Regions from separate parts of the Caulobacter sp. GW821-FHT10A06 genome, predicted to be linked through region 2. Evidence: predicted binding sites of a transcription regulator. Region 2 holds the regulator's gene; the other holds the start of a gene.

Evidence for each region. The regulator LexA, encoded in region 2, represses DNA repair genes until DNA is damaged. The targets are predictions, from matches to a motif close to ATGTTCNCNANNTGTTCT.
Region 1: a site for LexA is predicted at 2,759-2,776, ahead of ssb (single-stranded DNA-binding protein). Genes of this name have one in related genera too.

Annotation. Positions count from the first base shown of each region.
Region 1 covers NZ_JBWKNY010000002.1:723,909-728,738, forward strand. Annotated here, with positions in the region: gene AC07NF_RS07070 (hypothetical protein) at 1-1,531, shown strand, start outside; gene AC07NF_RS07075 (hypothetical protein) at 1,590-2,276, shown strand; gene AC07NF_RS07080 (hypothetical protein) at 2,298-2,699, shown strand; gene ssb (single-stranded DNA-binding protein) at 2,860-3,375, shown strand; gene AC07NF_RS07090 (hypothetical protein) at 3,585-4,830, opposite strand, start outside.
Region 2 covers NZ_JBWKNY010000001.1:776,804-781,633, reverse strand. Annotated here, with positions in the region: gene AC07NF_RS03450 (lysophospholipid acyltransferase family protein) at 1-354, shown strand, start outside; gene lepB (signal peptidase I) at 418-1,209, shown strand; gene AC07NF_RS03440 (class I SAM-dependent methyltransferase) at 1,260-2,045, shown strand; gene lexA (transcriptional repressor LexA) at 2,217-2,924, shown strand; gene AC07NF_RS03430 (isocitrate lyase/PEP mutase family protein) at 3,089-3,844, opposite strand; gene AC07NF_RS03425 (ComEC/Rec2 family competence protein) at 3,875-4,830, opposite strand, start outside.

The DNA.
Region 1 (4,830 bases), on a different contig from region 2:
CGTCACCCGCTACGACGCCAAGGGCGACGAGCAGTGGACGGTGCGCCGCGGCGGCCTGCAGGAGGATGAGGCCACGGCCCTGGCCTTCGGGTCGGACGGCGTTCTCTATGTCGGCGGTCGTTCGAAGTCGGATCTGCCAGGCGCGGTCGGCACGGATCCCAGCGGCGGCTACGACGCCTATCTGTCGGCCTTCGCCACGGACGCCCAGGGCCAGCCCAAGGCGCTGTTCACCCAGAAGTTCGGCACGGCCGAGAACGACAGCGTCTCGGACATCGTCGTCAACGGTTCGCAGGTCATCGTCGGCTCGAAAGAGAACGGCTCGGCCAAGCTGCGCAGCTTCGACGTGTCGGCCAATGTCGTGACCGAAAACGTCACCAAGCTCGACCAATACGGCGCCTATCAAAGCGTGCCGGTCACCTACACCAAGACCGCCACCCTCACGGCCGGCGCCACCCGCGACCTGGGCACGCTGAAGGGCGGCGACTTGGTCGGGCTGAAGATCGACGGCGGCCAGCTCTATGTCGGCGGCTCCACGGCCAATGGCGCGATGTCGATCGGCGGCGCGAACTCGGCCTCAGGCGGCCTGGACGCCTTCGTCGGCCGAGTCTCGCTGGACCTGTCCGACACCGGCTCCGACGCCATGACCTACTATGGCGGGGCGGGCGACGACACGGTCACCGGCTTCGACGTCAAGAACGGCACGGCCTGGGTGGTCGGCTCTGCCGGCGCCAATCTGGACGGCCAGGCGACGGTCGGCAGCAAGGACGGCTATGTCGCCCAGCTGAACGTCAGCACGGGCGCGGTTGACTGGAGCCAGCGCCTGACCGGCAAGGACGGCTACGCGACCCCAACCTCGGTCTCGGCCTCGGTGTCGGGCGCTTCCAGCCTGGACCTGTTCGGCCTGCCCGCCGGCAAGATGGACTTCAGCCAGTCCGACCGCATCGTCTCGGCGACGGCGGCGCGGGCCGGTGACACCTTCCAGATCCGCACCCGCGAGCGCGGGACCCTGAGCACGATCAAGATCGAGGCCAACGACACGCTCGAGACCCTGGCCGACAAGGTCAAGAAGGCCTCGGGCTACCGCGCCAAGGTCGAGGTCGTGTCCAGCGGCAACAGCCGCGTGCTCAAGATCAGCCCGGCCTCGAACACCTCGACCATCGAGGTCGTGGCCGGCAAGGGCGGCACCGACGTGCTGACCTCGCTGGGCCTGGCTGGCGGCGTCGTGCGCGCCACCAAGACCGACGACGGCAAGACCGTCTCGGCCGACGGCAGCGGCCCGATGTACGGCCTGCAGCTGCCGCCCGAACTGGACCTGACGACCGAGGCGGGCCGCAAGAACCTCAATACGGTCATCCAGCGGGCCATGTCCTCGATCCGCACCGCCTATCGCGAGGTCTCCGACGCGGCGATGGGGGTCAAGAGCGATAGCGGCACGGGCGCGGGCAAGTCCGGCGGCACGGTGCCGGCCTATCTGACCGCCCAGATCTCGAACTATCAGGCGGCCCTGAACCGCCTGACCGGCGGCGGCTAACCCTTTTTCCGAGGTCGCCGAGCTTGAAAGCGTCATCGACGCGTCGTAGCCAGTGGCCATGGACTTTCTGAAAGATCGACGGATCATCATCGGCGGCGGCGCGACGCTCGCGCTGCTGGCTGGTCTGGGCATCGCCGTGGCCCTGATGTCGGGCCACGACAAGAAACCCGCCGAGGAGCCGCCGGCCTCGCGCGCCGGCCTGATCGTCGAGACCGGCCGCGACGACGACGCCAAGCTGGACCCGGCGCGCCCGCTGCGCTGCTTCGTGGGCGGCAGCTTCGTCGGCGAGATCACCCTGGCCGAGTGCGCCAAGAAGAACGGCGTGGCCACCGGCGCCCTGGACGTCGGCGTCGACGAGACCGGGGCCCTGGCCGCGGCCGACCAGGCCGGCACCGTGCTGACCCCGTTGCCGCCGACCCCGACCGTGACCGCGCCCGCCGCGACCACGCCGTCGAACCCCGCGACGCCTTCGACGCCCGCCAGCGCCTCCAACAACACCCCTCTGGCCGCCTGCTGGCGCTATGCCGGCAATGAGTGGCGACGCCTGCCGGGCGACATCACCCTGAACGCCTGCGCCCAGCAGCTGTTCGGCGGCCGCTGCGAGCGTTCGGGCGGCGCCACCTACGGTCGCTGGGGCGAGGAAACCCTCCGTCTGGTGCCGGGGCGCGTCGAGATTTCGTCGGACAACCGCAGCTTCCACACCGCCTTCGATCAGGGCCCGAACTGCTCTATCCCGAACGGCTGATTGGTTTTATAAGTGTAATCCATGAGCAAGACCGTCCTCGCCGTCGCCGCCGTCCTGGCTGTTTCCGCCCTCGGGCTCTCGGCCTGCGAGAAGCAGACCAAGGCGCCGTTCGAGACGGGCGTCTGCTTCCAGGTGGCGACCAACAAGGACGGCACGCTGCGCTACAACCCCGTGGCCCGCAACGTGGCCCAGATGGAGTTGTGCGCCGCCGAGCTGGAAGGCGCGCGCATGCGCTTCGTCCGCCTGGGCCAGTCCAACAGCCAGAGCATGGTCGGCGCCTATCAGGGGTCCTTCATCTTCCTCGAGAAGGAAGGGATCTATGTCGGCCAGACCTATGAAGGCCCGCGCTTCATGTCGCTGGTCCGCACGGGCGACGGCCGCCTAGCCGTGCCGGGCGCCATCCGCCGCGAACCGGCCCAGTAGCGCTACGACGTAGCAGGGCGGGGCGGTTCGTCAGTCCACAGCCCTCTTGCTCGTCCACAAGAACGTTCCGGGAACAAAACTTGCATCCCGCTTAAGCGCTCGTTAACGTCCGCCCTCAGATTCCGGCGCAAGGGTCGCCGGGCGAGAGCAAGGGCGAGCGATGGCTGGCAGCGTCAACAAGGTCATTCTGGTGGGCAATCTGGGGGCTGATCCCGAGATCCGCAGCCTGGGTTCGGGCGACCGCGTCGCTAACCTCCGTATCGCCACCTCGGAAACCTGGCGCGACCGCAACAGCGGCGAGCGCAAGGAAAAGACCGAGTGGCACCGCGTCGTGATCTTCAACGATAACCTGGTGAAGGTGGCCGAGCAGTACCTGCGCAAGGGCTCGACCGTCTACATCGAGGGCGCCATCCAGACCCGCAAGTGGACCGACAACACCGGCGCCGAGAAGTACTCGACCGAGATCGTGCTGCAGAAGTTCCGTGGCGAACTGACCATGCTGGGCGGCCGTGGCGACAGCGCCGGCGCCTCGTCGGGCGGCGGTGACGAATACGGCGGCGGCTATTCGGGCGGCGGCGGCGGCGGCAATTTCGGTGGCGGCGGCGGTCAGCGCAGCCAGCCCAGCGGCCCGCGCGAGAGCTTCTCGGCTGACCTGGACGACGAGATTCCGTTCTAGAGAAACGATCATTTCACCGGGTGTGCGGATCGTCACAGTTCGATCCGCGCCTCGGCCTTAGACAAGACCGGTCTGCTTCTTGTGGGAGTCGGACCGGTGGGGACAGTGGAGAGCCCGGACGGCGGCCTCGAGCCAATGACGGAGAGCCCTCCACGGGGGCGAACGGCGAGCGGACCTCGGATGGTCCCTCGCCGTTTTCTTATCTCGGTCTATTTATCCAGGGTGAAGTCCGGTTTGGGCGGCGTGACGTAGAGCGTAACCAGCGCGGTGTTGTCCTTGCGGCTGGCGATCGTACCGTAGCCGTTGCCGTAGGACAGACCCAGCCAGATGGGCGAGCTCTCCTTGCCGACCCGGAACTGACTGGTGACCATATAGCGCTCACCCGAGTTCTCGAAAGGCTTGCCGATCGGCTCGCGGGCCTTGATGTCCACCCAACCATAGTGCGCGGCTAGGCGATAGGTCGGCGCCAGGCGCTCCAGCCCGATCCAGACATTCTTCGTATCGGCGCGGAACTCCGGCGTGGCCTTGTCTTCGGTCGCCACGCGCTCATCCCAGCTGAAGCGGCTGGAGAGGGCGACCATCATCACGCTGGTGGGAAGCTTGGGCAGGGCGTCCTTGAGGTTATTGTCCGCCTCGGTGTCGTATTGGCGCCTGCCGATCGGAAACTTGTAAGCCGCCCATAGAACGCGGCCATCCCCCTTCAGGCCTTCCAACTTGCCGGGGTCGCCGCGGGCGATCATGCCAAACCCTACGTCCAGGTCCGGCGAGAAGCGCGCTTCGCGGCTCGCGAACTCGGCGCAACGCTTAACGCCGGCGGTAAAGCCGCTGTCAGCCAGCCCTTTGTTTAGTTGCTGGACCTTTGTCTGACGCAGCAGGGTAAGCTTCGCCTCCAGGTCATCCCGCTTCGCCCTCAAGGCTTCCTTCAGTTCATCGCCCTGCAGCGTCTGGGCCGCCGGTGGCGGCGCTGGCGCGGCGGGCGCTGCGGCGGCTGGTTTGTCCTTCAGCATGCGCACCACGATGCCCGCCAGCAATCGGCTCTCGGCGGACGAAGCTGGATTGTCCAGAATGGATTGCGCGAGTTGCAGGTCGCTTGGCGGCGGAGGTTGAGCTGGTGTCGGGGGGCGGGCCGGGGCAGCGGCCGGCGGGTCATCCCCACCCAGAGGGCCAAGGAGTTGATCCGCTTGGCTAAAGTCCTGGGTGAGAAGGGCCTTATTGATCGCCCGAATCCGCGGGGCCAGCAATTCCTCGTCAGCGCTCCAGCCGCCCTTGTCTCTCTGAATGCCCAAGGCGATGGCCGAAAACGGAGCCAGGCAGCGAGATAGGGTGGTGGTGCCGTCGGCGCGCAGGCCCGTGACGATGGGGTCCGAGGAATTGAGCAGCGACGCAGTGAAGCCGAAGGCGGCCCGTGATCTCACGGCCTTGCTGGCGTCCGCGTCAGCCTTGCCGTTGAGGGCG
Region 2 (4,830 bases):
TGGCCGTTCGAGCGGCTGATGAAGGACCTGGGCGGCGTGCCGATCGACCGCTCGCAGTCGCGCGACACGGTCCAGGCCATGGCCGACGAGTTCGCCCGCCGCGACGAGTTCATGCTGACGATCGCGCCCGAGGGCACGCGCGGCAAGGCCAGCGGCTGGAAGACCGGCTTCTACAACATCGCCCTGAAGGCCGGCGTGCCGATGGTCCCCGGCTTCATGGACTACAAGCGCAAGGTGGTGGGCCTGGGTCCGGCCATGATGCCCAGCGGCGACTACGAGAAGGATCTGGCGGCGCTGGCGGCGTTCTATGCGCCGGTCACGCCCAGGCATCCGGAACTGAAGACCATCCTGTAAAGCGCCACGATTTAGCCAAGCTCCCCGCCCTAACCTTAGCTTGAGCCAAGCAAGGGAACGGCGATGCGCAAGTGGACTGAAGGCCTGATCGAAGCCGCCAAGACGGCCGCCATCGTGTTGGTGGTGTTCCTGATCCCGCGCACGGTCTTCTGCCAGCCGTTCACGATCCCCTCGGAGTCTATGCAGCCGACGCTGATGGTCGGTGACTACATTCTGGTCTCCAAATATCCGTACGGGGTCAGCCGCCACTCGATCCCGCTGAGCCCGCCCGTGGGCCACGGCCGCCTGCTGGGCCAAGCGCCCGAGCGCGGCGACATCGTGGTGTTCAAGAAGCCCAGCGACGGCCGCACCGACGTCATCAAGCGCGTCATCGGCCTGCCCGGTGACCGCATCCAGATGAGCGGCGGCGTGGTGCACATCAACGGCGCGCCGGTGACCCAGACCTTGACCGGAATCGATGCCAACGGCTCGCCCGGCGCCTGGCCGATCCCGGTGCGCCATCTGCGCGAGACCCTGCCCAATGGCCGCACCTACGCCACCAACAGCTTTGGCGCCGAGACCCAGGCCGCCAATACCGGCGTCTACACCGTGCCGGCCGGCTGCTACTTTGTTATGGGCGACAATCGCGACAACTCGCTGGACAGCCGCTTCAACCCCGGCTCGACGCCCAAGGGTTATGCCTCCTGCGCCTGGGACGTGGCCCGCGACGCCGATCTGCCGCCGGAGCTGGGCATGGGCTTCATCCCCGCCGAAAACCTGGTCGGCCGCGCCGAGCGGATCCTGTTCTCGTGGACCGGCCACGGCCTGCGCCTGGACCGCACCTTCAAGGCGCTGCCCGCCCCCAAGGTTGGCTGAGCCCGCAACCGTCGCTAGGGTCCGCGCCAGTTCGAGTTTGAGGGAATCGGATGCGGGCCTTTCTGTCCAAGCTGCGTCGCGCTCTGTCGCCCGCACTACCCGTGGCCGAGGCCGTGGCTGCCCCGCAAGAGCTCTGGCATCTGGTCGGCGCCGCTGACGCCGACTACGTGCGTGTCGGCCAACAGTTCAAGCAGCTGTTCATCGACGCGGGCCTGCAGCCGCACCACGCCATCCTCGACGTCGGCTGCGGCATCGGCCGCGCGGCGGCGCCGCTGGTCGACTATCTGGACGAGACCGGCCGCTACGCCGGCTTCGACGTCATGGCCCAGGCCATCGACTGGTGCCGGGCCAATATCGCCATCGGCGACCCGCGCTTCCAATTCACCCACGCCGACATGCACAGCGACCGGTACAACCCGGAAGGTTCGCAACCGGCCAGCCGCTTCGTCTTCCCCTATCCCGACGCCAGTTTCGACTTCGTCTGGCTGGGTTCGGTGTTCACCCACCTGTTGGCCGCCGACCAGACCCAGTTCGCCCGCGAGATCGCCAGGGTGCTGAAGCCCGCCGGGACCAGCGTCATCTCCTGGTACCTGATCGACGACGAGGCCCGCGCCAACACCGGCGACGGCCAGATCGCCTTCGACTTCGTCCACGCCCTGGACGGCTGCTGGACGGCCAATCCGGAAATGCCCGAGGACACGATCGCCTACGGCCTGGCCTCGATCCTGGCGCAGTACGAAGCTCTGGGCCTGGACGTGCTGAACGTCGCCCTCGGCGTCTGGCGTCGCCAGCCGATGCAGGACCAGGACATCATCGTGGCCCGCAAGCGCGCTTGAAAGCTTTCGTTAAGCTTTTGATTCTGGTCGACATTTACCCTGATAGCCAAGCTAATCGTTGATTTTCCTCGCCTTTCTACGACGAACAACGCTCGACTTGACTTTAACGCGGAACGCCTAGAGAACATTCGAAAGGTTTGCGGTTTGTTCCGCGCTCCAATCGAGGTCGTCATGCTCACCCGCAAGCAGCACGAACTGCTGATGTTCATCCACGAACGGATCAAGGAGACCGGCGTCTCCCCGTCCTTCGACGAGATGAAGGAGGCCCTGGATTTGGCCTCCAAGTCGGGCATCCACCGGCTGATCACGGCCCTGGAAGAGCGCGGCTTCATCCGTCGCCTGGCCCACCGGGCTCGGGCGCTGGAGGTGGTGAAGCTGCCGCAGCAGGCCACGACGGCCGCCCCGCCCAAGGGCCGCGGCGCGTTCCGTCCGCAGGTGTTCGAGGGCGGCGGTTCGCCCCCGCCCGCCCCGGCCGCGTCTTCCGCTCCGGCCAATGACAGCCGCGACCTGCCGATCCTGGGCAAGATCGCCGCCGGCACCCCGATCGACGCCATCCAGCACGAGCGCGAGCGCCTGCCGGTGCCCGAGGCCATGCTGGGCAATGGCGAGCACTATGTCCTCGAGGTGCAGGGCGACTCGATGATCGAGGCCGGCATCCTCGACGGCGACTACGTCATCATCAAGAAGGGCGACACCGCCACCTCGGGCGAGATCGTCGTCGCCCTGGTCGGCGAAGAAGCCACCTTGAAGCGCCTGCGCAAGAAGGGCGGCTCGATCGCCCTGGAAGCCGCCAACCCCAAGTACGAGACCCGCATCTTCGGTCCCGACCAGGTCGAGGTGCAGGGCAAGCTGGTGGGCCTGATCCGCCGGTACCACTGAAAACATAGTGTCATCCCGGCCGCAGCGAAGCGGAGAGCCGGGACCCAGGGCAGCCGGCAGTGCGGTGGCCCTGGGTCCCGGACAGCCTCTACGAGGCTTCCGGGATGACACAGTAGATAGGCCCCGACCTCAGCCGAGGTTCGGGGCCTTTTCCTATCTAGGGCCTAGAGACGCCCCTCCTCCGCCAGACGCTTGGCGGCCTTGTCGAACCCGGCCCAGGCCGCCGCCGCCAGCGAAGCGCCCGTGCTGACCCGGCGTACGCCCAGCGCTCCCAGGCTCTCGACCGACATGTCCGAGCCCCAGAACAGGACGTTGACCGGCTTGGGCGCCACGGCCTGGACGATGGCGCGGATTTCGTCGGGATCGGTCACCGCCGGAGCGTACAGGCAGTCCGCGCCAGCCTCGGCATAGGCCTTCAGGCGCTCGATGGTCGGGGCCAGATCACGATTGCCGCGCAGATAGCCCTCCGTCCGGCCGACCAGGATCACGTCCTGACCCGAAGCGTCGATGGCGGCGCGCGCGGCCTTCAGGCGCTCGAGGGCCACCGGCAGGTCGTAGAGCGCCGAACCCGACCAGTCCTCGATCGACAGGCCCGCAACGCCAGCCTCGATGGCCAGGGTGACGCTCTCGCCCACGCCTTCGGCGGTGTCGGAGAAGCCGGCTTCGAAGTCGGCATTCACGGGCAGGTCGGTGGCGGCGCACAGGATCCGCAGGTGCTCGATGACCTCGTCGCGCGTGATCTGGCCGTCGTCCTTGCCCAAAGCCCAGGCCGCCCCGGCGCTGGTCGAGGCCAGGGCCTTGAAGCCCAGTTTCTGCAGTCGCTTGGCGCTGCCGACGTCCCAGGGATTGGGCAGGGCGAAGCAGCCCTCGGCGTGCAGGGCGCGGAAAGCGGCGCGGCGGGCGGCGAACGGGTTGGACATGCGGGATCCTCCAGAAGGTCGGCGCGAGGCTTAGCCGTCCCTCGTGACATCAGGTGTCAGCAGGCGAGACCAAGGCCGATCGCCGCGCAACGGCTGAGCCCAGACGATGCGCCAGCCGTCGGGGCGATGATAGAGCTCGGCGGCCCCGCCCCGCGCGAAATCCTCGGCCGTCAGCAGCACCGCATCGGCGCACAGCGGCGGGATGCGCTGCGGCGCAGGCCCCCGGATCACCACGATCTCGCTGGCCACGCACATCCCCGACAGCGTCTCGGCGTCGGGTGTCTTGCGGCTCCAGGCCAAGGACAGCCGCACCGGCGCGCCCGGGGCCGGCGCGCAGACCCGCTTATCGCAGGCATAGAGGCTCCAGGTCGCCGGCTCGAGGCCGCGCCGCCGCGCCCACAGCTCGGCCCCGAACCGCTTGGCGTCGGTGCGCAGCAGCACCGCCGCATCGCCCGAGCGGACAGCGGCCGTCGCCCCGTCGGCGGCGATCCAGGCGTCCGGCGGCGTGGGCCGGGGCCACAAGGCTACCGCCAGGGCCATGGGCGCGCCGATCCAGCGCAGGCGGCCCTTCCACAGGCATAGGATCATCAGGCCCAGGAAGGCGACCACCAGCACCTGAGGCGGCGCGCTGGCCACGATCCGTTGCGCCCCGTGGGCGTCGGCGAAGCCGTTGGCGATCCCGACCATAGCGTCAATGCCCCACCCGGCCACGGCCAGGAACGGCGCGCCCAGGCCGAACGGCTCGAGCAAGGTGCCGATGGCCAGGAACGGCATGATCACGAACGACGACAGCGGCGCGACCGCCAAGTTGGCCGGCAGGCCCCAGACGGCGACGCGGTTGAAATGCTGCATGGCAAACGGCGCGGTGGCCAGGCCCGCCACCAGGCTGGCCGCGACCGAAGCCGCCAACCAGACGATCCCCGCTTGCGGCCAGCGGATCCACCACGGCGTCGAGATCTCCTTCACCGGTCGCGGCCAGGCCTCGG